Regions from separate parts of the Blautia sp. HA8986 genome, predicted to be linked through region 2. Evidence: riboswitches for the same ligand, from Rfam matches in the RefSeq annotation. Region 2 holds a riboswitch; each other region holds the start of a gene.
What was found. A riboswitch is a leader RNA that binds a small molecule or an ion and turns the genes downstream of it on or off. The one in region 2 is predicted to bind cobalamin.
Positions count from the first base shown of each region.

Region 1: another riboswitch for cobalamin. It lies ahead of AC04Q4_RS08570 (cysteine-rich small domain-containing protein); the one in region 2 lies ahead of AC04Q4_RS03805 (hypothetical protein).
Region 3: another riboswitch for cobalamin. It lies ahead of AC04Q4_RS08635 (sirohydrochlorin cobaltochelatase); the one in region 2 lies ahead of AC04Q4_RS03805 (hypothetical protein).
Region 4: another riboswitch for cobalamin. It lies ahead of AC04Q4_RS09545 (ABC transporter substrate-binding protein); the one in region 2 lies ahead of AC04Q4_RS03805 (hypothetical protein).

Region 1 is NZ_JBWLUQ010000001.1:1,822,025-1,829,733, forward strand. It holds gene AC04Q4_RS08560 (pyruvate formate lyase family protein) at 1-1,608, opposite strand, end outside; gene AC04Q4_RS08565 (PHP domain-containing protein) at 1,908-2,630, shown strand; gene AC04Q4_RS08570 (cysteine-rich small domain-containing protein) at 2,719-3,033, opposite strand; cobalamin riboswitch at 3,300-3,504, opposite strand; gene AC04Q4_RS08575 (C40 family peptidase) at 3,668-5,146, opposite strand; gene AC04Q4_RS08580 (N-acetylmuramoyl-L-alanine amidase family protein) at 5,458-6,954, opposite strand; gene AC04Q4_RS08585 (diaminopimelate dehydrogenase) at 7,244-7,709, opposite strand, start outside.
Region 2 is NZ_JBWLUQ010000001.1:831,925-839,633, reverse strand. It holds gene hisIE (bifunctional phosphoribosyl-AMP cyclohydrolase/phosphoribosyl-ATP diphosphatase HisIE) at 1-1,017, shown strand, start outside; gene AC04Q4_RS03815 (M14 family metallopeptidase) at 1,115-2,083, shown strand; gene AC04Q4_RS03810 (transposase) at 2,382-3,482, opposite strand; cobalamin riboswitch at 3,931-4,113, shown strand; gene AC04Q4_RS03805 (hypothetical protein) at 4,255-5,463, shown strand; cobalamin riboswitch at 5,539-5,739, shown strand; gene AC04Q4_RS03800 (ABC transporter substrate-binding protein) at 5,936-7,498, shown strand; gene nikB (nickel ABC transporter permease) at 7,554-7,709, shown strand, end outside.
Region 3 is NZ_JBWLUQ010000001.1:1,836,623-1,844,331, reverse strand. It holds gene AC04Q4_RS08645 (DNA internalization-related competence protein ComEC/Rec2) at 1-878, shown strand, start outside; gene AC04Q4_RS08640 (NAD(P)/FAD-dependent oxidoreductase) at 998-2,383, shown strand; cobalamin riboswitch at 2,641-2,815, shown strand; gene AC04Q4_RS08635 (sirohydrochlorin cobaltochelatase) at 2,973-4,289, shown strand; gene AC04Q4_RS08630 (hypothetical protein) at 4,407-5,342, shown strand; gene AC04Q4_RS08625 (ABC transporter substrate-binding protein) at 5,339-6,484, shown strand; gene AC04Q4_RS08620 (FecCD family ABC transporter permease) at 6,581-7,600, shown strand; gene AC04Q4_RS08615 (ABC transporter ATP-binding protein) at 7,604-7,709, shown strand, end outside.
Region 4 is NZ_JBWLUQ010000001.1:2,019,943-2,027,651, forward strand. It holds gene AC04Q4_RS09540 (FecCD family ABC transporter permease) at 1-984, opposite strand, end outside; gene AC04Q4_RS09545 (ABC transporter substrate-binding protein) at 999-2,093, opposite strand; cobalamin riboswitch at 2,200-2,489, opposite strand; gene pcrA (DNA helicase PcrA) at 2,591-4,834, opposite strand; gene AC04Q4_RS09555 (DUF1836 domain-containing protein) at 4,994-5,614, shown strand; gene AC04Q4_RS09560 (YerC/YecD family TrpR-related protein) at 5,697-6,014, opposite strand; gene AC04Q4_RS09565 (YesL family protein) at 6,267-6,944, shown strand; gene mnmL (tRNA modification radical SAM protein MnmL/YtqA) at 6,944-7,709, shown strand, end outside.

The DNA of each region.
Region 1 (7,709 bases), 990 kb from region 2:
TTTCAGGCAGTCATCCACCATACAGGAAAGGAATGGCAGCGGACATCTCTCCGCATGTGCCACATCAATGGAATTGTCAGCATTTACAAGCAGAGAAATGAAATATTCCATCTGTTTCTTATATGCCTCATAGAACTCGTCAAAAGTCTTCATCTCTGTGACATCGCCGGTCTGAACACTGATCTGCACCCCTTTGTCCATACCATTTGAGAAAACCATCTCCAGCGGACGGCACATGTTAAAGAATGCAGCATCATGCCAGCCCTCTGTCTTACCTGCTTTCTGCGGTTCTACGCATCCGATGATGTTGTACTCTCTGGCATCTGCAAGGGACAGTCCCCGGTTCTGCAGTGCCGGAATAATCACCTCATCATTGTAGTAAGCCGGAAGTCCGATTCCTGTTCTTGTAAGCTCAGCAGCCTTGATCAGGAATTCATGAGGAGATCCGTTCCATACTCTTACTGAAAGAGATGGTGCCGGAAGATGTACATGCATAGATGCCTGGATGCACATAAAGGAGAGATCATTGGTCACATCCTCGCCTTCCTTGTTCTGTCCACCTGCGATCAGGTTCTGGAAAAGGCTGTAGCCTGCAAAGCCTTCTGCGGATGCAGCGTCACGGCATTTATTCAGGTCATTTAATTTAACCCAGATGCAGTCCATCAGTTCCTGGGCGAATTCTCTTGTAAGGTTGCCTGCCTCCATATCACTCTTATAATATGGATACATATACTGGTCAAAACGTCCCGGTGAAATGGAATGTCCGCTGCTCTCCATCTGGATCAGCTGCTGTACAAACCAGAAGGACTGGCATGCTTCGTAGAAGTTGCGTGCACCCTTAGCCGGTACGCGGCTGCAGTTGGATGCGATCTGAAGGAGCTCCTGTTTTCTTGTCGGATCCTGGCACTGATATGCCATCTGCTCTGCAAGCTCAGCATAACGATGTGCATAGTCGATAACCGCCTGACAGCTTATGATAACTGCTTCCAGGAAGCGGGATTTTTTTGCGTAATCGCCATCCCCTACATTGCACTCATCCAGCTCTTTCTGAGCTTTTGCAATGATTCCTTCATAACCGATAGCCAGCACCTCTTCGTATTTAACAGTTACATGACCTACACCATTGTAGAAATAATTTCCCGGTGTGAAGATGTTATGGTCAATAGCAAGAATTGCTTCCGGTGCCATATAGGAGGTTGCCAGTTCGCTGGTTGTCTTACCTTTCCAGTATTTATGTACCTCGCGAAGTTCGGCCTTAGTCTCCTCCGCAATATAGAATGGATCGGCTGTTCTGGTGGCTACTGTGTCCAGCTCATCCTCCAGCCACTGGAAGGAATACTCCGGGAATGTCTGACATCCTCTTGGTGCCAGTGTGCTGCTTCCTACGATCAGTTCCTCATCACGGATGATGATAGGGATATTGTGCAGGATGTGTGCAAAAGCCTTGGCTCTTCTTGTGATGATCGGCTCATCTTCTGTTGCCTTGTAGGATTCTGTGATCAGCTTGGCTCTGGCTGATTCGATCACCGGCATCTTCGCATAGAGGTTATCTACCAGATGGGTGATTCTGTCTGTTTTCGGGATATCTGCTATATGAAATTTCTCCATGATTCTCCTTTCTCACAGCCGGTTGTTTCTGGTGATTTTTCCACACTTCCGGCTATGTGCTCATGTAATTTTATTATACCTCACCCGCAATTCAGTGTCAACGAAATCCAACACTCATTTATTGCTGTTTCTGTGGTTTTTATCAATCCGATTATGTCTGTTTTGTTTGTTTTGTGCAAATTTGATATTTTATATATTGACTTTGGTTTTCCGCTCTGCCATACTTGTTTTTATATAGGAAGTTCTTTTATTCTCAGTAAAAAACTCGTTATTTTAACTGTAAAAGAGGTGTTGATTTTATGTATCTTTCCGATATGCACACGCATTCCATTGCCAGCGGCCATGGCACTGAATGTACGATCACCAATATGGCCCGTGCTGCTGCTGCGAAGGGTCTTCGTCTCCTGGGGATCACAGATCATGGCCCCGGCACTCTGGCAGCCGGAACTTCTTCTTATTTCCGCAGCCTTACCTACTCTCCAAAAAAGCATTTCGGAGTAGAGCTTCTCTACGGAATCGAACTGAATATCCTCGACAGAAACGGCAGCGTAGACCTGGATCAGGAATTATTATGTAAGCTTGATTATGCCATTGCCAGCATGCATTCCTGGAATTACCGCTGTGGCACCAGAGCCGAAAATACAGAAGCTTTTATCAATGTCATGAAAAACCCCTGTGTGAAGATCCTCGGACATAGTGATAACACTCATTACCCGGTTAATTATGATGTGCTTGCCAGGACTGCTAAGGAAACCGGCACGATCTTTGAGATCAACGAGGCTTCTCTTGCACCATATGGCTATCGTGGTGATACCAGGGAGAACTGTTTCAAGATCCTTCATTACTGCCGCAAATACCGCCTACCACTGCTTCTTTCCAGTGACAGCCACGGACCGGAACATATCGGCGACTTTACATATGCCGCTGATTTTGTCCATCAGGCCATGTTTCCGGAGAGCCTGATATTAAACAATCAGATTCCGAAGCTGAAAGTATTTCTGCAGACAAGAAAACCTGTTTAATTCTGAAAAAAGCCAGCTCTGACATTTTTATCCTGTATCAGAGCTGGCTTTTATTTTATCTAATGTATTTATTTCTATATCTATTTTCTTAATACGGTTTCTTCACATTTTCCGTGGAATTCTCCCTCTGTTTACGAACAAGTTCCGCAAGTTCCTTGTACTTGCCTGTGATATACCCGAAATTCTCTTTCTTATGCGGAACCTTACATCTGGAACAGTCCTTAATACCGCTGTCCAGGAAACGGAAATTACCACCGCATTTATCTCCCAGTGCATATAAAGGACAATAGCAGAACAGACAGTTGAAATTATCCGGATCTGCTCCTGTATGGCATGGAAAATATTCACAGTTCTTATGACTGAAATAGGAAAACTCCTTCCCCTCCCAATATGGTTTTGCCATGATCGTTACCTCCTCCCAAGGTTGTACACTCATGATTTTTCCCATAAAAAAAGAGGTAGCGATGCCACCCCGGGGTAGAAATATAATCCGTTCATGAGTGCGCGGAGGGAACGAATGTATCCGGAGTAGTATCGCCTGCCATTTAATCATGTATAATTCATATGAACAGGCGCATTCCATAAAAAAATGCCTACTCTCGTAAAAAAGTAGACAACGTCCCAGGGGTGCGGAGTCCCTGAAATGGTTGTTACACTTTACACGGAAGTTTAACCTCGCCATAACAAGCAGGTTTCCTGGCTCCGGGATCATGGCTTGTCTCTCCTTCTCATACATATGTACAATGGATTATGAGATTCGCTCCTCCGTTACAGTGACCGGATCGCTCAGGTTTCTCACCTGATTCCCTTTTCTGTGAGATTCCGATAATTATCAGATAACTGTCAGACTCCCGCAGCACTTGCTATGTTCAATATGGAATTATACTGACATCATAATAACACCATGTTAATTATATGTCAATATATTTTGAAAACTTTTTTCAAACTTTTCATCAAAAAACATCCCGGCAGAAAACCACCGGGATGCTGTATATTATTGTTATCAGACGGACAAAAGCATCCGCATTTGAACAAAATTATACAAGACGTCTTACAGACACGATTGTTCTGTATGTAGCATCATTGCTGACCTTGATTCCGTCCTGTGAGTTGGATGCATGGACGATCTGTCCGTTGCCCATGTAAATTGCAACGTGTCCACCGTAACAGATCAGATCTCCTGGCTGTGCATCTGCATAGGACACCTCTGTACCTGCATTCTGCTGCTCATAGGATGTTCTCGGAAGGCTGACGCCAAAGTTTGCATATACACTCTGCACAAAACCAGAGCAGTCTGCTCCATTAGTAAGGCTTGTACCGCCCCATACATATGGGTTGCCGACAAACTGTGTTGCATAATTTACAACCGAAGAACCGGAACCACTGCTGTAAGAGGAAGAAGAGCTCTCACTTTCGGAAGAAGATGTATCCTCTGAAGTATCTGCCTCAGAGTAATCACCGTTATCAGAATCAGCGTCTGTGTTGTCTTCTGCTTCATCTGTATTATCAGAGATCACATTTCCATCCTCGTCATACTGAACACCATCGTCCTCACTGTCATCTGTGTCTCCCTCTACATACTCATCATCGTCTTCTGCAGTGTCTTCGTCTGTATTCTCGATCACATCGCCATTCTCATCATACTGAACATCTTCACTCTGATCTTCTTCTGCCTGCTGCTCTTCTGCTTCAGCCTGGCGTCTTGCTTCCTCTTCTGCCTCAGCCTGTGCTCTCGCTGCAGCCTCAGCTTCAGCCTGACGTCTCGCCTCTTCCTCAGCAGCAATACGCTCAGCCTCTAATCTCTGAAGCTCTGCCGTCTGCTCTGCAAGAAGGTTCGCATAATCAGTTGCCTGCTGCTGTGCATAAGCAATCTCATTATCGTAATCTGCGGATGTGGCACGTTTCTCATCCAGCTGTACCTGCAGGTTCTGGGACTCCGCCTCATATTCCTGCTTCATTCCCTCAAGCTCTGCTTTCTCCTGTGTGTACTGTGTCTCCAGGTTGGCTACCTGCTGAATCGTGTTGGAATACTTCTCAAGACTTTTTCTATCCTGCTCATATGTCTTCTGTGTGTACTCAGCTCTTGTAAGAAGCTCTGACAGGTTCTCTGCATTAAGCATCATCTGAAACCATGCATCGTCGCCACCCTTCTCATAAAGATACTGAATACGTTTCTTCATTGCCTCGTACTGCTTCGCCTTGGCGTTCTTAGCCTTCTCAAGGTTAGTCTGTGTAGATGCAATGTCGGCTTCTTTATTGGAGATATCTCCTTCCAGTGTCTGAATAGAAACCATCACGTTTACAAGATTCGCATCAAGAGTAGAAATCTCACCTTCGATCTGGGATTTCTGAGCGGAAAGCTCATCCAATCTGGAGTATGTAGCGTTCAGCTGGTCATTGGTTGCATCCATCTCCTGCTGAAGTGCTGCTTCATCTTCTCTTGTTGCGCTTACGCTGACTACCTGTGCTCCGCTGATGATGAGCGCCAGTGTCAGACATAATATTCTTTTCTTCATGACTGTTCACCCTCACAATCTAATTCTGATTCTATAGCGGCAAAAGTTCTCCGCTGTTTCAAGTTTACTCACGTCTGTTGTTATTTCATTTTTAACAGTCCGTGTAATATTTTTGCAATATCTTGTTTCAATCTTTTTATATATTAACACAGTGTTATTTGGATTGCAAGGATTTTCTATTATTTAGTTTAAAACTTTGTAACATTTATTAATGGTTTTGACATTAAAAAACAGGGGAACCTGACGCATCAAGGATTCCCCTGTTCTGTTTGTTACATATTTTTTTCTTTTATATCAGCTGTTCTTCTAATTCAGAACAGATCTGCAAGGATCTGATTCGCTGTCTTATTCAGATAGCCTTCCGGATCAGAAAGTGTATTTCTGTTCCATCTGAAGTATGCTCCGTTACGGATATAGTTACCACTTGACTCATGATAGTCATATTTGGTAACTCCAGGATACCTGGCCATATAAGTCTCTGCCAGTGCGATAGCCTGGCTACCATATGTTCCGCTCGGTGTCGGGGTTCCGGAAATCTGAACACCTGCATTCGGTGTGCAGTGAAGGATCACAACACTCTTATCTGCACACTGTCCGAGAACCATCCATGTATGTCCGCCATTATATCCAATATCTCCAGGATAAAGCTTATATCCGGAGCTTGCAAGCTGCGCCTGTGAAACGATTGTTCCCATTCCTCTGCCTGAATATAAAGATCCGATGCTTCCTGAAACTGTTGTATAGTTCACACCGCCGGATTTATTCTGCATGATCTGATATACAGACCATCCTACATAGCCGGAGCAGTCAAGACCTTTCTGCTCTGTAGCTTCTGTAAGATCCATATAATATTTATAATTATAAGAACTGGAATTACTGTCGTACCACTGTTTCCATCTAGGGCTTACACCCTTTCTGGTTGCATCGGAATCATTATGTCCTCCGCCCCATACATAAAGTGTCTGTCCAACCGGCTTCAACGCATTGGCCAGGAAATTCTTAATAGTTCTGGTTCCTGTGGATGGTGTCGTATTAGGATTATTATTCACCTGCAGAATTCCGCTGCTGTTGAATGTATATTTCTTACCGTCAATGGTCACAGTACCGGTTACCATGATACCGGTAGATGGATTAAAGTAATATTTATATCCCTTGGATGTATTCTTCACCCAGCCAGTTGCCATAACACCGCTGCCACTGTAGAAATAATATGTATTATTTCCGATCTTCTTAAATCCCTTGTACATAGCTCCTGTACTCGGATCAAAGTAACGTTTCTGGGATTTACTGTTTGTTGCCCAACCGGTTGCCATAAAGCACTTGCTGGTAAAATACCGGGTAACCTTCTTAGTATCTGTAAGAAATATGTTCTTGGCAGCAACACCATTGCCACTGTAGAAATAATACTTCTTCTTACTAATGGTCGCCCATCTGGTCGTCATGTATCCTGTGCTTGTATTGAAGTAACGGGTGTTCTTCTTACTGTCTGTAAGCCAGCCTGTTGCCATGTATCCTTTGACACCGTTGGCATTATAGAAGTAACGTTTACCTTTTCTGTCCTTGGTCCAGCCCTTTACCTGCACGCCTGTGGAAGCATTGAAGTAATACTTCTTGCCGTTCAGTGTAAGCCATCCCTTAACCTTCTTGCCATTCTTGTAGTAATAAGACTTTCCGCCTTCTGTCTTAAAGCCCTTCTTGGTTGCAGCCTGTACATCTGTTGCAGTTGTGTGTACAGTCGCCCCAGCTGCAAAAAACATCAAGATCAAAAAAAGTCCCCAAAATTTCCATTTCCTGCTTAATTTTCGCATACATACCTTCCTTTGATAGATAATTGATATTTACTATTTCTGAAGTCCGGCTGATCGTTAGCTGCTGAATTCATTACAATTCTGTTACAAATTTACGTCCATATTATATACCATTCTTTACTCTACGTCAACTCTTTCTGTTTTTTCCACCATTTGCACATAACTATAACCAGTATTTTGTGATATTTTTACGTAGAAAATCCCCGGGACATCTGATATTTACAGACATTCCGGGGATACGATCATTTAACCAGCGTACAGCTGTTTATAACAGATCTGTTACAGATTCTTACAGGAATTTTTTGCGAAGCTCTGCTCCGTCAAGTGCACTTAAGTATGCAGGTGCAACATCAAATACAGTTTTGCAGCCCTTCTGTCCTTCCTGGTTCATGCGATATGCAGCTCTTGCATAGGCAACGATAACAGAAGATGTGAACTCCGGATTGGAATCCAGTTTCAGGCTGTACTCGATCACATGGCTGTTCTCGTTGTTCCAGCCGGTTTTGCCGCTGCGGATCACAAAGCCGCCGTGCGGGATTCCGCTGTGATCACGGTCAAGCTCTTCCTGGGAGATGAAATGTACAGTTGTATCATACTCATCAAAGTAGTTCGGCATAGTCTTGATCTCTTCCTCGATACGTGCAAGATCAGCACCCTCCTCAGCTACTACAAAGCACTCTCTAGTATGTTTCTGGCGTGTTGTAAGCTCAGGATTCTCTCCGTTTCTTACAGACTCAAGAGCAGCCTCTACAGGA
Region 2 (7,709 bases):
AAGAAGCTGATCTATGCAGGATGTGCAAGAGTTGTGCTGAATTTTTCCAAGGAGAGCAATATCAGGCTTCTGGAAGAGGTATCCAGACGTTTCGGAAAAGAGCGCATGGTTATAAGTATTTCTGATCTCAGAGAGTTTACAGAGAATCAGGATCTGATTGAGAAATATGCAGACCGTGTTCTTGCACTGGATACTGTGCAGGATGAGATTGCAGAGATATCATCAGTATCTATCATCCTTCACACAGATGAGAGTAAAAAAGAGAAAGTCATGGAGCTTCTGAAAGATGATGCAGTTTCTGCGCTTTGTGGTGCTTATGTAAACAGCATGGAGAACGATCTGCACACACTGAAAGAAGACTGTGAAAAAGCAGGAATTCCGGTTAATACTTATAAGAGCAATATTGTATGGTCTGATTTTAAACTGAACAGTGACGGAATGGTTCCTGTTATTGTGCAGGACTACCGTACAGACGAAGTGCTGATGCTGGCCTACATGAATGAGCTGGCTTTTGATACCACACTGAAGCTGGGAAAGATGACTTACTGGAGTCGCAGCAGAAATGAGCTCTGGACAAAAGGTCTCACTTCCGGTCATGTCCAGTATGTAAAGTCTCTTACGATTGACTGCGACAATGACACCATCCTTGCAAAAGTAGATCAGGTAGGAGCAGCCTGCCATACCGGAAACCGTACCTGCTTCTTTAAGCCGCTGATGAAAAAAGAGTGTGATGATACCAATCCGCTTCATGTATTCCAGAATGTCTACGACGTGATCACAGACCGCAAAGAACATCCGAAAGAAGGTTCTTACACCAATTATCTTTTTGATAAAGGAATCGACAAGATTCTTAAAAAAGTCGGTGAAGAGTGCACGGAGATTGTGATCGCAGCCAAGAATCCGGATAAAGAAGAGATCAAATACGAGATTTCTGATTTCCTCTATCATATGATGGTACTTATGGTAGAAAAAGGTGTCAGCTGGGAGGATATCACCAGAGAGCTGTCAAAAAGATAAAATTTCCCGAGATCCATCTATACAGTGCCGGTTAGGCATGATATACTTGTCAGATAAAGTGCGGAACTATAATGATAAGAGGAAAGGGAAACAACCAATGATCAAAATTGATGACTGGGTGATTGAAAAAGGAGAGAAAGCACAGGGAAAGATTGAAATCATCGGATGTGGTATGGCAATGCCGGCTACCGTGATCTGCGGAGAAGAAGATGGTCCTACCATACTGATCACAGCAGGAATCCACAGTGCGGAATATGTAGGAATCCAGGCGGCCATGGAACTGGCGAAGGAATTTCAGCCTGAGAAACTGAAAGGGAATGTGATCATCATTCCCCTTGTGAATGTCAGTGGATTTGAACATCGTACCATGAGCATGGTTTATGAAGACGGAAAGAATTTAAATCGTGTTTTCCCGGGCAATCCGGAAGGAACAGCTGCAGAACGCATTGCCTGCACCATTGTCAGGAAACTCTTTTCCATCACAGACTACTACATTGATCTGCACAGCGGAGACGGATATGAGCAGCTTCATCCGTATGTTTACTATGTAGGCGTTGTAGACGAAGATACTGTGGAGAAATCTTTACATATGGCAAGACATATCGGCGTGAAATATGTAGTTCGTTCCACAACAGCTACAGGTGGTGCTTATAATTATGCGGCTTCTCTTGGAATTCCAAGTATCCTTATAGAAAGAGGCGGTCACAGTTACTGGACATGGGAGGAAGTGGAACAGGACAAACGGGATGTCCGCCATCTTATCCTTCATCTTCAGGGGAAGAAATGCCAGGGACTGAAACATTACCGCCAGATGCTTCTGGAAAATGTTGTCTATGAATATGCACCTTACACCGGATGCTGGTATCCGTCAAAGAAGCCGGGAGAATACTTCTTCAAAGGGGAAGACCTGGGAGAACTTCGGGATTATTACGGAAATCTTCTCTATACATCTGTTGCAACAGAGAATGGCGTGGTTCTCTACCAGACAGCAAGTCTGAATATTATTGAAGATGGTCCGATGATCGCATATGCGGCGATCACTGAGACTTTATTTGAAAGTGAATAAGAAAAGTTATTAAAAGAGTCCAGGAAACTCCTGTATGTTACGGACATACCTCAGTCAGGAATGTTACGTAATATGCAGGGGTTTTTTACTTTATAGTAATATTATCTCAGTAATATATACATATCGGGGTATAAGTATATTATCCGAAATACCATATGGGGTATAGGTACAATTCGGAAAAAAGCAAATTGTGTCAAAAATATAAAAAATATTGTATTTTTCTATAGACAGGAAATATTTTCTGTCATATAATTAATTTCGTAACTATAAATGAGCAAATTTGAAAAAATGCACAAAATTATCCTGCTAATTTCATAAATGCTTCAAAATCATCACTTGCTTTTGCACATAGGAATAGATACTGATACTTTTCCTGATGAACGGCACTACAGATTCGATGATATCCATCTTGAAAAGACCGATATCCGCCAGTTCCTGTGACACAAATATAATGTGTCAGTGACATCAACAGCCAGTACCTCTGTATTCCCTTTGAGGAGCGTATCTGGTATGTATCCAGGGCCAGATGGTTTTTGCATTGCCTGAAAAATATCTCAATCGGCCATCGACAAACATAACAGGAAAGGATCTCCTGTGTAGATAAGGATACATTTGTGCTAATGAAAGCACGTAGTGCTTTAGGATTACCAAATGCTTTTTCAGGATAGCTTAAAAGAACAACTGCATTTTCTATGCCGCTGAGGTTTCCCTCATACCGGTACACATAATAGTTGCGTTTTTTGACTGTGACGAGGTCAAATCCTTTATGTGTTGTGGATCGTTCAGCAGCCAGTTCACTGAGTTTCTTTTTCATTCCTGATGGATACAGCAGACGGTTTGTTTTCAAAGCACCAATGGTATGGAACCCTTTCTGTACAAAAGTATTGATTATTTTTTCAGAAACATACCAGCAGTCACAAAGGAAATAAGACATTACTGGTGGAACAGGCAGTTCCTTTGCAATATTTTGTACAATATCAATCTTGGAAATTGATTTATTGTACATTACAAAAGCATAGTTCAGGACAATGCCGTTACAGGAAAGCATAACAGCTACTGCCTGATGTCCGTAGTCCTGTTTCCCCTTTAAATGGGATTGGTGAAAGTACGCATCTTCAATCGGATGCAGAGCCTGTGACGAAGGCTTTGTCTTTGAAGCTATCGTATCGTCTACAATGCAGAAAACAGGCTTTCCGGTGCGTGCTGCTTCTGAATAAATAATCTCTATAACAGAACGTTTTAACGTATCTGAAAGTAGAGAATCATCCCATTTCCCTGAATTAAGGAAATGTGCAATCGTAGTTCTGTGACAGGAACTGTTTTTAGCAAAATCCGTGGTTTTTCCATGATATCCTGAAATGAAAATGCTGATCAGGATACTTATAAGGTGGTTTATCACCCGGTTCGAATAAAATTTGCATAAATTTAATTTCTTAAGCTGGTTGTATATGAATGCGGAATGATGTATAGTATTTGCGAGAGACACCTTCTTTCGTAAATGTTGCAAATGTTTGTTTAGGCACTTTCATTATACAACACACGGAATCGAGGTGTCTTTCTTTTATGCAAAATCACGAACTTGCTCATTTATAGTAGTAAAAATATTTTAGCATAAACAAAGAAATGCCACAAGAGAAGGTAGTGCTGCAAAGAGACCCTTATTATGGAATAGATACTGGAATCTGAATATTCAAGACCATAGTAAAAGTGAATAAAAAAACATATAAATATTAGATGTAAATTATTGACGTTAACCAAATGGAATTATATAATAAAAATATAATGAAGTTGGGGAAAAGCCTTAGCGCAGAGTAAAAATAGTTTTTGACTTTTAGCCCCTGATATCATATTATAAAAATAATGCATGTTTCCAGTAATATGGAATTAAAAAGGAAACCGGTGCAAATCCGGTACGGTCCCGCCACTGTAAAAGGGAGCTTTTTATCATATACGTCACTGCTGAAGAGGCGGGAAGACGATAAAATGCGATGAACTTAAGTCAGGAGACCTGCTTGCATTGGAAAAAAGGTTATTTCTTACGGTGTATAAGAAAGGCTTTATTTTTATACCTAAAATACATTTTAAGAAAAGAATCTTTTTTATTTCAGGAAAGGATGTGAGAAAAGAAAACTTGAACTTTTATACAAATACGATAGAAAGGTAAAAAAGGAATGAAAAAGATAATAAGTTTTATATTGACAATGATTATGCTGCTCACCTGCACCAGTATTTCAGTTATGGCAGCCGATACTCAGAGTGATACAACAAATCAGGACGGAAAAATGACAATAGGAGTGTCCGTATATAATCTGAATGATGCAGAAGTAAGAGCATTTAGAAATTATTTTGAAAATTATGTCGGCATGGCTTTTGAAGTCGAGTTTTTATATTCTTCCAGTATAAGTACTGCAGAAGAAGAAATCAGCTTTATCAATGAGCTTCATGAAAGAAATGTAAAGGGAATCATTTCTTTCCTTTCTTCAGATCTTGAAGAAGTTCTTCCGGTATGTGAAGAATATGGTATGTATTATGTACGTGGATCAGGAACGATCAGTGATGAAATGTATGAGAAAGTAAAGGATAATCCTTATTTTCTGGGAACGATAGGAACATCTGTTGAAACAGAAATGGATGCGGCTGCCAATATGGCGGAGTATTTTGCTTCAGAGGATCAGAATAATCAGAATCATTACATAATAGCATGTGGAGGAGCTGCTATCGGTAATGAGATGCATCGTCTGAGAACGATTGGTATTCTGAATAAGCTTCAGGAAGCATATGGCCTGTCATATGAGAAGCCTGTAGAAGAACTGGTGAATACGCAGGATACTGAAGAAATTGAAACAGGTAGCGACATTAAGATTACTCTGGTTCCGGGGTATCCCAAAGATTATCTTGATGAAAAGCTGGCTGATCCGCTGAATACAGGAGAGTATAATGTTATTCTGAGTGTAGTGAGCGCAAGTGATTTTATCAAGGTAATTGATGCTTATGAAGAAGAGAACAGTACAGATGTATTGTTGGGTTCAATTGACTGTTTTACAGAAGATACATACGAAATGTTTAACAAAAAGGGATATAACGGCAAGGAAAGAATCGACTATCTTGTAGGAAAATATGGTGCTATCGTTGCACCATCATTTGTTGCCATGAAAAATGCTCTGGAAGGCTTTGCAGAAGATTACCGTGAAGATGGAAGTGCTTTCCGGCTGCAGCAGTCATTCTGGACAGCGGATTCAGTAGATGAGTTTAATAAGCAGTATGCGTTATCTATTGGAATGTATGATAATACATATAGTGTAGAGGACATGATGGAAGTTCTGAAATCCTATACACTGGAAACAAATTTTGAACAATTCCGGAAATTTACGGAAAAATAGATAGAAAATAAAAGTCTAAAATAATTGACGTATACATGATAGTATGTTATGATAAATAAGTATTCATACGGTCATTTAATGATTCTAGAGATAAGTTCAGACCAGCAGAAGCGTTCTGCTGGTCTGATTAAAAGGGGAAACCGGTGTAAATCCGGTACGATCCCGTCACTGTGATAGTTGGTTTTCAGCTGAATGCCACTGGAAGATATTTTTCTGGGAAGGTGCTGAAAATGGGTAAGCTTAAGTCAGGAGACCTGCTTATTTCTGGTAAAAGAGATTCTTGCGGACGACGAGAAATCCTGATTAAGAGTTACAACTTCATGTGTTGCATATATATGTTTGATTCTTTAATGGTAAGATTTCGTGACGGATGTGGGAGCATCTGTCTTTTTTTTCGTTCAAAATCACAGGAATGGACAGTATGAGAAGGAAGAAAAACAACGAAGAAACAAAAAAAGAAAGGAAGTAAAGGATGAAAAAAACAAAAAGAGAATTACTTGTGTTAGCAGCGGCAACAACAGTTGCATTATTAATGGGAGTTACTGTACAGGCGAAGGGTGATGAGAAGGTTTTAAACTTCGGATGTCAGATGTACACAGATGGATGTGTAAACAGTGCAAATGATGAAAACAGTGGATGGAATGCTATGAGATATGGTATTGCTGAAGCATTATTTAAATTCGATGACAATATGGAAGTTATCCCGTGGCTTGCTGAGAGTTATGAAGTAAATGACGAGCATACAGAATGGACGATCAAGCTGAAAGACGGAATTAAATTCTCTGACGGATGTGATTTAACTCCGACAAAGGTAAAAGAGTATTTTGATCACATGAAAGAGGTAGGACCTTCCGGATCTGCCAAACCGGAGAAATATCTGGAATTTGAAGCAGAAGTTACTGTAGATGATGATGCAAATACTATTAACATCAAAACAAGCAAACCATATGCAAACCTTGTAGGACAGCTCTGCCACCCAACTATGGGAATCACAGATGTAGAACATATTGAAAACTACGATAATGGAATTATTGGAACAGGTCCATACAAGATTGAAGAATTCAATGGTGTAGGTGTTGGTTATACATTAGCTGCAAATGAGTATTATCGTGAAGATGTTCCATACGATAAGATCAATCTGCTGTTCATGGGAGATAACTCCGCAAAAACAATGGCTCTCCAGAGTGGTCAGGTAGACTTGGTTGAGAATATCACAAATGTAGCAGATATTCAGGACTTCCAGGATAACGATGACTATACTGTTGATATCGCATCAGGTGTACGTTGTGGATTTGCATGGATGAACTTTGACGGTGTTCTTGGAAACAAAACACTTCGTCAGGCAATCCTGATGGCAATTGATAATGATACAATCTGTAATTCCAGAACAATCGGTGGACTTTATACACCAGGATTCTCCGTACTGCCTTCTACTCTGAACTATGACTATGACAAACTGGAAAATCCATATACCTATGATCCGGAAAAAGCAAAACAGATTCTGGATGATGCAGGAATCGTTGATACAGACGGAGATGGAATCCGTGAACTGGATGGTCAGAATATCAACCTCAGATATATTTCTTATGAAAACCGTCTTCTGAATGACTTTGCAGATGCTCACGCACAGTATCTTGCAGAAATCGGCATCGGTGTTGTTCCTGAATACGGAAGCTCAGATGATCAGTGGAGTAAACTTGCAGCACTGGATTATGACTTTAATAACAATAACTGGATCACTGTTGGTACCGGAGATCCTCTGGCATATATGGCTAACTGGGCAACTGATACCAGCTACTGCGCATACTCCAACCCGGACTATGATAAGTTATATGAAGAATTAAAAGGTGAAATGGATCCGGAAAAGAGAAAAGATCTGATCTTCCAGATGCAGCAGATCCTGGTAGATGATGCAGCGGTTCTGATTGATGGATACTACAACTCATCTATGATCTACAGTAAGAAAGTTGGTTCTGCACATATCCATACAGCAGATTACTACTGGCTGTCAACAGAAATTACTCCTGCAGAATAAGAAAAGTCTGCGAATTGTGAAGTTACTGAATAGTTACAAACAGAAATAAAAAGAGGTGTCTTTTTTGAGTAAAAAGCAAATAATCAAGCGTTTATTACAGATTGTGATCGTATTGATCGGTATCAGCTTTATTACATTTGCACTGACCTTTATGTCACCAGGTGACCCTGTACGAAACATGTACACGGCAACCGGTGTAATGCCTACTGAA
Region 3 (7,709 bases), 1.0 Mb from region 2:
GTATAGCTGCCATTGTTCTCCTGACCTTGAGTATACTGACGCTGGGCGTTCGGTCTTTCGGGTATCTCTTTAAATCTGAAACCCTGAAGATCACCTGTCTGGACGTAGGTCAGGGAGACGGAATCCTGGTTCGGACCCCGGATAACAAACATTATCTGATAGATGGAGGAAGCAGCAGCCAATCAGAGCTTGGAAGATACTGCCTTCTTCCGGCTCTGAAAAGTATGGGGATTTCCTATCTGGACGGAATTTTCATTTCTCACACAGATAAAGACCATTTAAGTGGTGTGCAGGAACTTCTGGAATATATGGAAAAAGGACTCACAACTATCCGGGCCGGTCATCTTGTTCTGCCAGGATGGTCAGAACCGCCGGAAGCCTGGACAGATCTTGCCAGGACAGCCGAAAAAGCAGGGGTAAAAACAGTGACAGGAAACACAGGAGATATCATTCATTCCGGGACAGCGACATTTGAGATCCTGTGGCCGGAAAGTACGGCCAGGGGAAAAGATGTGAATGAGGAGGCTATGGTTATGGAACTTACATACGGCGAATTCCGGATGCTTTTTACAGGGGATATCGGAGCAGACACGGAGAAAAAACTTCTGACTGCAGGATGTCTTAGTGATATTGACTGTCTGAAAGTCGGCCATCATGGTTCACGATATTCATCCTCAGAGGCATTTTTAAAGAAACTGAAACCCGAGCTGTCCATCATATCCTGTTCATCCACCAATACCTACGGCCATCCGTCACCGGAAACGATACAGCGTCTGAAAGACTGCGGAAGTCAGATTGAATACACCATGAAAAATGGCGCGATCACCCTGGAAACCAATGGGAAAAATCTCAGGATCCTCAGATTTTACAGCAACTGAAAAACCCCCGAAAAACATGAAAAAAACAGGTGACTTTTGCTGATACTTGTTGTAGAATAAACAGGGTTTGTGTGAAAATGAAACATATAAAAGTAACACAAGATAAGGAGCTTTTATTTATGAAATATGACGTACTGATCGTAGGAGCAGGTCCTGGAGGAATCTTTGCAGCCTATGAACTGATGAATAATGATCCGGAGAAAAAGATCGCGGTTTTTGAGGCTGGTCATCCCCTGGAAAAGAGAAAATGTCCAATTGACGGAAAAAAAGTAAAATCCTGTATCCACTGCAAAACATGTGCCATCATGAAAGGATTCGGAGGCGCAGGAGCTTTTTCCGATGGAAAATATAATATCACCAACCAGTTTGGCGGAACTTTGTATCAGCATATCGGCAGGGAAACAGCAACAGAGCTGATGGAGTATGTAGATAAACTGAACCTGATGCATGGTGGCGAGGGAACTAAGCTCTATTCTACAACAAACAGTGAGATCCGCAAGCTTTGCCTTCAGAATGGGCTGCATCTTCTGGATGCTTCTGTCCGTCATCTGGGAACTGATATCAACTATGTAGTTCTTCAGAATCTTTATGATGAAATGAAAGATCATGTAGATTTCTATTTTGATGCGTCTGTTGATAAAGTGGAAAAAACAGAAGAGGGTTATGCAGTTCTGACAGGTGACCAGCGTTACGAGGGAACATACTGCATCATTTCAGCAGGACGAAGCGGAAGTAAATGGATGGAATCTGTATGTACTGATCTTAGGATTCCGACACTTTCCAACCGTGTGGATATTGGTGTGCGTGTGGAGCTTCCGGCAGAGGTATTCAGCCGCCTGACAGACGAGCTTTATGAGAGTAAGATTGTTTACAGAACAGAGAAATTCGAGGATATGGTACGTACTTTCTGTATGAATCCGAGAGGTGTTGTTGTTAATGAGAACACCAACGGAATCATCACAGTAAACGGACACAGCTACGAAGATCCTGCAAAGCACACCAACAACACAAACTTTGCACTTCTTGTATCCAAGCATTTCTCCGAGCCGTTCCACGACAGCAACGGATATGGCGAAAGTATCGCAAGACTTTCCAATATGCTTGGCGGCGGTGTTATGGTTCAGCGTTTCGGAGATTTGATCCGTGGAAGACGAAGCACAAAAGCACGTGTTGACGAGAGCTTTGTAACACCGACACTTTCTGCCACACCAGGAGATTTAAGCCTTGTTATGCCGAAACGTATCCTTGACGGCATCATTGAGATGATCTATGCACTGGATAAGATCGCACCTGGAACAGCAGACGATGATACTTTGCTTTATGGTGTGGAAGTTAAATTCTATAATATGGAAGTTGAGATCGATGAGAATCTGGAAACCTGCCACAAAGGTCTCTTTGTTATCGGAGACTGCAGCGGCGTGACACATTCTCTTTCCCACGCATCAGCCAGCGGAGTTTATGTTGCAAGATATCTTGATCAGGAATACTTTAATCGAAGCAAGTAAGTCCCCTGCTTCAATTGAGAATATTCGCCTGACTAAATAATTTGAACCAGAGAGACCGCAGATCAGGTGAAATTATAGATTCTATAAAAATAAAACATATATCATGCATAGGTATGCCTGGTGTGCATGAATATTTGAAAGCATTCTGACAATAACACAAATATTTTGAGGGGGATTTTGGAATAGTCCGACAGTAAGCTTGACATTTTTGTAACTTTGTGGTAAAAAAGAAGAAACCAGATTAAATTGAATATGTGCAAATGTTATAACGATAAGGTTGCATCAGAACCGATGCGCAAAAGAGAATCCGGTGCGAATCCGGAACGATACCGTCACTGTGAAGGGGAGTGGCTTTTGAGAACCACTGGGAGACCGGGAAGGAAAGGCTACGCTGAACCAAGTCAGGAGAACTGCCTTATTGTGAGATCTTAGATTCGCGGTTTACGAATCTGTATTCTCCATAACAATACAGAACTTCTTTTTATGTATTGCGCAGAGAATCCTATGTAGGAGCAGGCGGCCGCGTTAAGCTGCCGCTTTTTTGTACATGTTGGTTATCTGGAAATACATGAAAAGAGGACTATAAGAAATGAAAAGAAAAACTATGTTAGCTCTGATGCTTGCAGTTTCCATGACATGCTCTATGGGTGCAGCTACAACAGCAATGGCAGCTGATGATTCCGCTACAGAGGAAGCAGCTGATACCACAGCAGAAGAAAATACTGAGGCAGCTGATACCACAGAGGCTTCTGATGAGGATCAGAAAGCAGCTGATAATGTAGCAGCACTGATCGACAAGATCTATGTTCAGGAGAGAACAGATACAACAGATGAGGACTGCAAGGCAGCTAAAGAAGCATGGGATGCCCTGACAGACGCACAGAAAGAGCTGGTAGAAGGCGAGAATGCTGATCCGGATTACTTCGGACGTGATACAGGAGATGCTTCCAAAGACGATCCGCGTAACCAGGATGAGATCGGTGAGAACGAGCTTCTTGTTGTAAGCTTTGGTACTTCCTTCAACGACAGCCGTGCTGAGGATATCAAGGGAATCGAGGATGCTCTGGCAGCAGCATATCCGGACTGGTCTGTAAGAAGAGCTTTCACAGCACAGATCATCATCAACCATGTTGAGGCAAGAGATGAGGAGAACATCGACAACATGCAGCAGGCTCTTGACCGTGCAGTAGAGAATGGCGTTAAGAATCTTGTTGTTCAGCCTACACATCTGATGCATGGCGCTGAGTATGATGAGATGACAGAAGCTATTAACGGATATAAAGATAAATTCGAGTCTGTGGCAATTGCAGAGCCAATGCTTGGTGAGGTTGGAGATGATGCAACTGTTATCAATGATGACAAGAAAGCAGTTGCTCAGGCAATCACAGATGAAGCTTGTAAAGAAGCCGGATTCGACAGCATGGATGCAGCAGCTGAGGCTGGCACTGCATTTGTATTCATGGGACATGGTACATCCCATACAGCCAATATTACATATGATCAGATGCAGACACAGATGGAAGACCTTGGATTCAAGAACGCTTTCATCGGTACTGTAGAAGGTAAGCCGGAAGACACAGCATGCGATAAAGTTATCGAGAAAGTAAAAGAAGCAGGATACAAGAATGTTGTCCTTCGTCCGCTGATGGTTGTTGCAGGAGACCACGCTAATAATGATATGGCTGGTGATGACGAGGATTCCTGGAAGAGCCAGTTTGTAGCATCCGGAAACTTTGAGAATGTTGACACTCAGATTGCAGGTCTTGGAAGAATCGAAGCAGTTGAGCAGATCTATGTAGATCACACAAAAGCAGCTATCGATTCTATCGGAAGCACTGATGAGTCCGCAGATTCTGATGCAGCAGCAGATACAGAGGCTGATTCCGCTGAGGATTCCGCAGAATAAACAGTATAGAATATCCGTGTAGAAGCGGATATATATAAGAAATAAAGTAACTGCCCGGAAAGATCAAAAAGACTGTCTTCCGGGCAGATTCTTGTCACAGGGAAGGGAGAAACAATCATGAAAAAACGTTACGTAAATCTTCTTCTTGCAATGGTAAGTGCATCTGCCCTGATGCTTGGCTCCGTACCGGTACTGGCAGAGAGTGATTCTGCGAAAACGGAATCCGGGGAGAATGCAGAAGCAGCTGATGAGAAAGATGTATCCACAGATAAAGAGAACACCTTGGAAGATGGCGTTTACACAGCTGAGTTTGACACAGACAGCAGCATGTTCCATGTAAATGAGGCAAATGACAAAAAAGGAAAGCTCACAGTCAAAGATGGCGAGATGACTATCCATGTAAGCCTGGTTTCCAAGAAAATCGTAAATCTGTTTGCGGGAACAGCTGAAGATGCACAGAAAGACGGAGCAGATATCATTGAACCGACCACAGATACTGTAAAATACAGCGATGGTTATACAGAAGAAGTGTATGGATTTGATATCCCTGTACCTGCCATTGACGAGGAGTTTGATGTAGCGATCCTGGGAGAAAAGGGTAAATGGTATGATCATAAAGTAAGTATTAAGAATCCGGTAAAAGAAGATGCAGCAGAAACTGCTGATGATTCCGACGAGAAAGATGACGATAAACAATCCAAAGGCAAAAAGCTGAAAGATCTGAAGCTTGAGGACGGAACTTATGAGACAGAAGTAACTCTTACAGGCGGTACAGGAAAAGCAACTGTGGAATCTCCTGCAAAGGTAGAGATCAAGGACAAAGAAGCGACAGCGACCATCATCTGGAGCAGCCCGAATTACGATTATATGATCGTTGACGGTGAGAAATATGAGCCTGTAAATAAAGACGGAAACTCTACATTTGAAATTCCGGTCAGTGTTTTTGATGCAGAGATGGAAGTGACTGCAGATACAGTGGCCATGAGCACTCCTCATGAGATCGACTACACCCTGAATTTTGATTCTTCAAGCATGAAAAAGGCAGACAAATGAAAAAAATAATCTCCTACATATTTCTGACGATAGCTCTTATCCTGGGCTGTACATCAGGCGTACAGGCAGCTGAAAAAGAGCATACGCCTGCAGATATCCCGGGACTTACTTTTGACCACAGCATGGAGCTTTCCTATGCGAAAGAGTTCAATGTAGACTATTATGATGACGGCTACGCACTGATCACTATTGATCAGGAAGGACAGTTTCTTGTAGTTCCGGAGGGAAAAGAAGCTCCGGAAGGCCTGGACAGTGATATCGCAGTGCTGAAACAGCCATTGGATCATATTTATATGGTGGCAACTTCCGCTATGGATCTTTTCCGCGCTATTGACGGAATCGACAGCATCAATCTTTCCGGTACAAAAGAGGACGGATGGTATATCCAGGAAGCGAAGGATGCCATGGAACAGAATAAGATGATCTATGCAGGCAAATACAGTGCACCGGATTATGAGCTGATCTTAAATGAAGGCTGTGATCTGGCAATCGAGTCCACCATGATCCACCATAATCCGGAAGTTCAGGAAAAACTGGAGCAGTTTGGAATCCCTGTTATGGTAGAGCGTTCCAGCTACGAGAGCCATCCGCTTGGAAGAACAGAATGGATGAAGCTTTATGCAGTTCTCCTTGGAAAAGAAGATCTCGCAGAAAAAGTTTTCAAGGAGCAGACAGACAAGCTGGATAAAGTTCTCACAGCAGATAAGACAGACAAGACCGTAGCGTTCTTTTATATCAACTCTGTAGGCGCAGTAAATGTGCGAAAGAGCGGAGATTATGTTTCTGAGATGATTTCTCTTGCAGGTGGCAATTATGTCCCTGAAGACACAGGAGAGAATGATAATGCCCTTTCCACCATGAATATGCAGATGGAAGAATTTTACGCGAAAGCGAAAGATGCAGATTATATCATCTACAACAGCACAATTGACGGAGAGCTGAATACTATAGATGAACTTCTTTCCAAGAGCGAGCTTCTTGCAGATTTCAAGGCTGTAAAGAACGGCAATGTCTGGTGCACAGGTAAAAATCTTTTCCAGGAGACAACGGGGCTTGGAACTATGATCGAGGATATCCACACCATGCTTACCAGTGACGATGATTCTCTGGATGAGTTGACCTATATGCATCGTCTGAAATAAATAAAAATACTATTAAAACCAGGAAAACAGATTGGGCGGATTGAGAAGATCCGCCTGATCTGCTATAAATAAACACGGAGGGAGACATACAGAAAAATGAACGACCGAAAACGTGCAGTCCGATACGGAATCTCATTTGTGATTCTTGCAGTACTGCTGATAATTTTATTTATATGGAATGTAAATTCCGGAAGTATCCATCTCTCTGTGAATGAGATCCTGAATATCATATTCAAACGTCAGGGAGATCAGACTTCCTATAATATTGTGTGGGAGATCCGTCTTCCGCGAATTCTGGCAGTTATCATCCTGGGTGGGGCATTGTCTGTATCCGGATTTCTGCTGCAGACATTTTTTAACAACCCTATTGCAGGACCGTTTGTACTGGGTATTTCTTCCGGAGCCAAGCTGATCGTGGCACTGCTGATGATCTTTCTTTTAAGCAGATCCGTATCCATCGGTTCCGGAGCCATGATCCTGGCTGCTTTTGCAGGTTCCATGATTTCCATGGGCTTTGTTCTCCTTGTGGCAAAAAAAGTCCACAACATGTCCATGCTGGTTATCAGTGGTGTTATGATCGGTTACATTTGCTCAGCCATCACGGATTTTGTGGTGACATTTGCGGACGATTCCAATATCGTCAACCTCCACAACTGGTCTCTGGGAAGCTTTTCCGGTATGACCTGGGGCAATGTGCGGACAATGGTCGTGGTGGTACTGATTACCATGGTAATCGTATTTTTTATGTCAAAACCCATTAGCGCATACCAGCTGGGAGAGACTTACGCTCAGAATATGGGAGTAAATATCAAGCTGTTCCGGATTCTTCTGATCCTGCTTTCCAGTATTCTCTCTGCCTGTGTTACTGCTTTTGCAGGACCGATCTCCTTCGTTGGAATCGCAGTTCCCCACATTGCAAAAAGCCTTCTGAAAACAGCAAAGCCGATCCTTGTAATCCCGGCCTGTTTTCTTGGGGGTGCGGTGTTCTGTCTGTTCTGCGACCTGATCGCAAGAACTGTTTTTGCACCGACAGAGCTCAGCATCAGTTCTGTAACGGCGGTATTCGGAGCACCGGTGGTTATCTATATTATGATTCGCAGACAACAGAGGATATAAAAGATGAAATCATATTTTTTCTATACAGATCAGCTTACTGTAGGTTATGATGGAAAACCGCTGATCAAAGAGATCAATATCAGACTGAACAAAGGCGAGATCCTGACAC
Region 4 (7,709 bases), 1.2 Mb from region 2:
TTTAAGGATCACACGACATGCCACATCGCACCAGATCAGAAACGATGCACCAAGAAGCGCACTTAAGGGGAGCAGTTTTCTGTGATCTGTTCCAAAAAGGATCCGGACCACATGAGGGATCACCAGTCCCACAAATCCGATCACACCGGCACAGTACACGGCAAATCCGATCATAACAGAAGCAACGATCAGATAAAAAGTCCGCAGTCTGTGCAGATCTGTTCCAAGGGTAATGGATACGTCATCTCCCAGAAGCATCAGATTCAGGTTCCGGTACTGCGTCCAGAAAACAGCCACGCACACCAGCGTGACCGGAAGCATTACACCCACTCTGGTCCAGCTTGCTCCGGCAAGACTTCCCATGCTCCACTTCATAACTTCTGTTGCCGCATTTTTGTCATTGGTAATATAAATGACAAAATTGGAAAAAGCAGAACAGACTGCGCTGACCGCCATTCCCGCAAGGATCAGTTTTGCGGAAGTTGCCTTTCCACCCATGTTTGCAATGGCGATCACCGCAAAAGAAGTGATCATCGCGCCAATGAAAGCTGTGATTCCCACAGAGTTTCCGCCAAGAAAGCTTCCGATTCCAAGCATGATGGCCAGTGTGGCACCCAGAGATGCACCAGATGAGATACCCAGCACATACGGGTCTGCCAGCGGGTTCTGCACGATAGCCTGCATCACCACGCCGCACACGGAAAGAGCCATTCCAACTGCCAGAGCCAGAAGGACTCTAGGCAGCCGGATCAGCCACACAACATCATGAACTGCGCCTTCCGCATAGGCGGACAGACTTTTTATATGAAACAATTTATAAGCGATAACGCTGTATACATCCTTCAGTGACAGATCCGCATTTCCAAAAGTGATGGCTGCAAGTATGGAAAAAATAAGGAATCCTGCAAGTCCGATGAGAACTGCCACATACATGGATGTTCTGAGCACCTTATCTTTTTTTCTCTGTGAAGCTGTTTCTTTCACTGCATTTTCTCCGATCAGTCAAGATTTACGTCCGGATATAATCCCTTTGCAAAAGTTTCGATTCCGTCCTGGGTACGTGTTGCACTTGCATACATCTCACTGAGCATAATCGGGTAAACACGTCCGTTCTTTACTGCGTCAAGGCTCTTCAAGGACTCATCATCCTGGATCACTGCAAGCTGGCTGTTCTTAACAGTTTCCGGATCATCTCCTGCATATGGCATGTAAACCACAAAGATCACGTCAGGGTTGGCTGCGATGATATCCTCTTTTCCAACGGTGGAAGCATCCGGGTTTGCAAGAGTTGCGCCTAACTGTGTTACCATATCTCCGCCAAGGCTCTTTACGCCATAGTTTGTGATGTCATCTCCAAGAGGCTCCAATACCATTACGCTTGGTTTGTCTTTTACATCTGCAGTTGCAGTAAGAGTTTTGTCGATCACTGCTTTTGCATCATCAACGATAGCCTGCGCTTTGTCCTGTACATCGAAGATCTTTCCGATATTTAAGATATCTGTGAATTCATTTTCCAGTGTTCTGTCGCCGTCCGGACGAGTATTGGTGTTGTAGTAGGTGTTGCAGCCTTTGTCGATCCAGTCTGTTACATTTCCCAGATTCTTATCAGAGAAAAGAGAGCTCCAGGATAAGATCATGTCCGGCTCCAGCATTGTTACAGTTTCAAGGGATGGGGTAAATTCGTCAAGATAATTTGTTTTTGAGAATGCTTCTTTGAGATCTTCCGGAACTTCATTATCAAGACCTGCGGTAGCTACCAGGTGGTCTTCCAGACCAAGTGCGAGCATAGTCTCAATGCTTCCCTGATATACAGCAAGGACTTTTTCCGGTGCTTTTTCATAAGTGGTTTCGATTTCGTTTCCATCGTAATCATAGGTTGTGATGGTCAGAGGATATTCTGTCTTGGTTGCCTCTGCGGAAGAATCTTCGGTGTCTGCAGACCCTGTACTGTCTTCTGCCGCCGGCTGGTTGTCTTCCTTGATGGTCTCGGAGTCTGCTCTCTCTGCGGCATAAACAGCCGGAGCTGCAGATACGGTCATTGCCGCTGCCATTACCATTGCCATGATTCTTGTGGATACATACTTGTTTTTCATTTCATTTCCTCTCTTTTCGCCTGTTTTATCTCCTGTTGCCTATGGGTAACCGAAAAGATGGGGCTTCATAAAATCTGCACGGAACACTTTGTACGGAAGCTCCCACTTACATACTGTCAAGCAGGTTTTCTGACTTACAGACTCAGAAAAAACTCCGCAAAATAAAAACTGATACACCATTCATCTTTTAGCCGATCATGAATGATGTATCAGTTTTTTCTCCAGAATCTCTCTGACATCGGGATTTCGCCTTCTCACATGAGTTTCTGCAATGGCATGTGAAATCCCTTCTTCTGTATACAGTGGCCGCAACCGCTCAGGCTTTTTACCCGATTCCCTCTCACAGTATCCGGCAGCATATGTGCCGGTGATACTGTTCACTTCACAGCAATTCAATTACGCTGATACTAATTCTAGCATACCGGTTTTCCAATTACAACCTTGAGGCCGGATTTTTACAGTTTTTTGCAGAAATAGTCTGCCCGGAGAGATCCCTCTCAGATCTTTTTCAGCTTGGCAAAACCGGCGAACATCTTCTTTACACCGACTTTATCGAAGTCAACCGTAACCTCGTAATCTCTTCCGCCTTCGGTAATATTCTTCACGATACCAACACCGAATTTCACATGGCGTACCGTATCTCCCACGCCATAGTCCAGACTGGAAGCCTTGGTAACTGTAAAATCCTTCTTCTGCAGACTGCTTTTTGCCTGGAAATTCATTTTCATCTGGGCATAGGCACTCTTTGGCGACATGATGTTCTCTACCTGCGGCTTCTTCTCCTGAATGGTATGTCCCAGATCTACCAGCTCCCGCGGCACCTCCCGTACAAAACGTGATACTTTATTATACTGTGTCTCACCACGGATCATCCTCTGCCTTGCACAGGTAAGCGTCAGGTTCTTCATAGCTCTTGTGATTCCTACATAGCAGAGTCTTCTCTCCTCTTCAATATCAGAAGGATCTCCTGACCAGATAGACGCATATCCCGGGAAAACTCCATCCTCCATTCCCACCATAAATACATTTGGAAACTCCAGACCTTTGGCACTGTGGAGCGTCATAAGAAGTACATAATCCTGATCCGGGTCAACAGAATCAATATCAGCCACCAGCGCGATCTCCTCCAGAAAAGCTGAAAGTGTAGCCTGCTGTCCGGCTTCTTCCATGGCTTCCTGGAAAGATTCTGTCTTGGATATCAGCTCATCGATGTTCTCGATCCTTGCCTGGGCTTCTTCTGTTTTCTCAGCTTCAAGCTCCTTCACATAACCAGTCATCTCAATAACTTCTTCCAGGGTTTCACGGACTGTATAAGCCTCTGCCTTGCTCTTTAATCCCTGGATAAAGGAAACAAAATCATTGATCTTGGAAGCAGCACGTCCAATGGACGGCACTTCCTCCACCACGCGGAGCGCATCATAGAAGCTTAAATTCATATTGTCCGCATAATCCTGGACACGACCGATACTGGTAGCTCCGATTCCACGCTTCGGCACATTTAAGATTCTGCGCACTGCAAGATCATCACTTGCATTATCAATAGTCTTGAGGTAACTCAAAAGATCCTTGATCTCCTTGCGCGCATAGAAATTAACCCCACCAACGATCTTGTAAGGAACATTCGCCAGGAGGAATTTTTCCTCAAAAAGACGTGACTGGGCATTGGTTCTGTAAAGTACTGCACAGTCCTTGTAGTGGAATCTGCCGCTCCTGCGTCCCTGCATGATCTCACCGGTTACATACTCCGCTTCCTCGAAACCATTGTTGAACTGACGGAAATGAACTTTATCTCCCTCTTCGTTCTCTGTCCAGAGAGTTTTTTCCTTACGCTCTGTATTGTGGACGATCACCTCATTGGCTGCGTTAAGGATGTTCTTGGTAGAACGGTAATTCTGCTCCAGGCGCACCACCTTAGCTTCCGGGAAAACCTTCTCAAATCCCAAAATGTTCCCGATATTAGCCCCGCGGAAACGGTAAATGGACTGGTCATCATCACCAACAACGCAGAGATTCTTGTATTTCTCAGCAAGAAGGCTTACAAATTTAAACTGCGCTGTGTTGGTATCCTGATACTCATCTACCATAATATAACGAAACCGCTCCTGATAATAATCCAGGATGTCCGGATTATGCTGAAAAAGCTCCACAGTCTTCACGATCAGGTCATCAAAATCCAGGGCATTGTTTCCACGGAGAATGGACTGGTATTCCTTATACATTCCTGCGATTTTCCGTGCATCCGGGTCACTTCCTGCGTTCAGTTCCATCTCCTCCGGAGTGATCAGCTCATCTTTGGCATGAGAGATCTCGCCAAGCACAGCTCTCTCTTTATAAATCTTCGTATTGATATTGAACTTCCGGAAAATTTCCTTCATGACAGTCTTCTGGTCGTCTGCATCATAGATTGTAAAATTACTGCTGAATCCAAGCACCTCGATATGTCTGCGAAGAATCCTGACGCATGCGGAATGAAAAGTGGAAACCCAGACACTCTCTGCGCCCATTCCGGCAATCTTGTTCACACGCTCACGCATCTCACCGGCAGCCTTGTTGGTAAAGGTGATGGCCAGGATATTCCATGGATTAACCTCTTTTTCTTCTATTAAGTAGGCGATCCTGTGGGTCAGCACTCTTGTCTTGCCGGAACCTGCTCCTGCAAGGATAAGAAGCGGTCCCTCTGTATGTACGGCAGCTTCCCTCTGCATGGGATTTAATGTATCCAAAGCTTCATGTATACTCATTTTAATCTCCATTTCTTTTTCCATATGAACAGTATCTATATACTATCATGACTTTTCCCCATGGTAAACCCACAACATCAAATTCCTTTTTCCGGTAAAAAAAGTTTCTTTACAAGTAGTATTTAAAACTATATAATAGGGAGCAGAGGTGATAATACGATGACAAATAATGAAAAAGAGATGATGAACAGCATTTTTGCAAAAATTGCTGAACTTGATTATATAAAACCTGATGAGATTCCGAATATCAATCTGTACATGGATCAGGTGACAACTTTTATGGAAGAGAATCTTGCTTCCACCAAGCGTCACGAGGATGACAAGATCCTGACCAAGACCATGATCAACAATTACGCGAAGAACAAGCTTCTCCCGCCGCCTGAGAAGAAGCGTTACTCCCGTGAGCATCTGCTGATGCTGATCTTTATCTACTATTTTAAGAATATCCTTTCCATCAGCGATATCCAGACTCTTCTCGGACCTATCACGGAGAAATATTTTAAATCCATGACAGAGAAGGACATGACTTACATCTACCAGGAAGTTTTCAGCATGGAACAGACACAGATCCGCTATCTGGAAAAAGATCTCATGCGCCGCTTCAAGAGTGCAGGTGAGATCTTCGAAGACGCAGATCCGGAGGACAGGGAATTTCTTCATCAGTTTTCTTTCATCTGCCTTTTAAGTTTTGACGTTTACATGAAAAAGATGATCATTGAGAACATGATCGATCATATGAACTCATCCAAAGGCGATGGCACATCCAAAAAAGAGAAATAAAGAAGAAAAGAGACAGACCATCACGCCTGTCTCTTTTTTACGTTATCGCAGTCTCTGCTGTCGCTGTTACAGCCGACATACATTACTCTGCTTTATCGTTCTTCTCTTCATCGTTCTTTTTCATACGTGCAAATACCATCTCATACCCATCATTTCCATAATTCAGAGAACGGTTCACACGGCTGATCGTAGCTGTGGAAGCCCCTGTCTTCTCTGAGATATCAAGGTATGTACGCTTGTCAGTGAGCATCTTCGCTACTTCGAAGCGCTGAGATAATGAAAGCAGCTCATTGATGGTACAAACATCCTCAAAAAATGTATAGCACTCTTCTTTATCCTTCAGGCACAGGATCGCTTCAAACAGGTGATCCACGGCCTCCGTCCTGATTTTTTTACTCATTGTTACGCTCCTTTAGATTACATAGTTTTTCATCTGATATAATACTGATATTTTAACACTCTAAATCGTGATAAGCAAGCCTTTTACGGAAATTTAATAAACTATTTCATTAAATTGTCTTTGTATGGCGGACACTTGCTCTTATTCGTCCAATCTTCATCTAACCTATTTGGGGTTTGCTTTTTCTGCTCTGATTGGTTATACTTAAAATAATATCTTCAAAAAGAAAAGAAAGAAAAGGAGACTTACCAAATGAACCGTTTTTTTAACATGGACAATAAGTTCTTCGTGTTCATGGGACGTGTGGCAGACCTTATTCTTCTGAATATCCTCTGCATTCTCTGCTGTATTCCGATCGTTACGGCCGGAGCTTCCATCACAGCACTTTACTACGTCACACTGAAGATGGCAAGAGACGAAGAATCCTATATTATCCGAAGCTTTTTCCGCTCCTTCAAACAGAATTTTAAACAGGCCACCATCATTAATGTAATCCTGCTGCTCACAGGTGCAGTCCTGTTTATCGATCTTCGAATCGCAAAAGGCGGAAGCGGAATGCTGTACAAGGGTCTTTTCACATTATTTATCGCATTCGCTATTATCTATGCGCTGATCCTTCTGTACATTTATCCGATCCTTGCCAAGTTTTTCAACTCCATCAAAAATACTTTTGTGAACTCATTTCTGATGTCGATCCGTCACCTTCCGCAGACGGCCCTGATGCTTGTGATCTCAGCATCACCGATTTTGCTTCTGTGGCTTTTCGCTTATGTGAGCTTCGCACAGGTGACATCTATCCTGATCATGCTTTTTGTGCTGATGGGATTCTCAACACTGGCTTACTGGAAATCGAAGATCTTTGTTAAGATTTTTGATAACTACATACCAGCTGATGAAGAAGCACCAAAGAACGAGCCTGATCAGGCATGATGAAACGCTGGAACGATAAACCGTATCATTCCCTGGACTACATGCTCCGGGAACGGTACGGTGAGAAGGTCTACCGGGTAGCCCTGAACGGAGGCATGTCCTGCCCTAACCGTGACGGCACCCTTGGAAAAAAAGGCTGCATTTTCTGTAGCCAGGGAGGAAGCGGTGATTTTGCTGCAAGCGCATCTCTTTCTATCACGGAACAGATCGACACCCAGATCGCAAGCCTTTCTTCCAAAAGACCGATTCATAAATATATCGCCTATTTCCAGGCATATACAAATACTTACGCTCCTGTGGAATATCTTAAGAAAATTTTTACAGAAGCGATCTCTCACCCGGATATCGTGGCACTGTCCATCGGAACAAGGCCTGACTGTCTGGGCGATGATGTGATGGAGCTTCTTTATTCTCTTAATCAGATCAAACCTGTGTGGGTCGAACTGGGGCTTCAGACCATCCATGAAAAAACAGCCAGATACATCCGGCGCGGTTATTCGCTTTCCTGCTTTGATGATGCAGTAAACAGGCTTCGGGCAGGAGGGATCGAAGTGATCGTCCACACGATTCTGGGGCTTCCAGGCGAAAATCCTGACGACATTCTGGAAACCATTTCCTACCTGGATCAAATGGATATCCAGGGGATCAAGCTCCAGCTTCTCCACGTGCTTAAGGGCACAGATCTTGCCGGAGATTATGAAGCAGGGCTTTTCCGGACATATGACAGGGAAGAATACCTGGATCTTGTGATCCACTGTCTGGAAC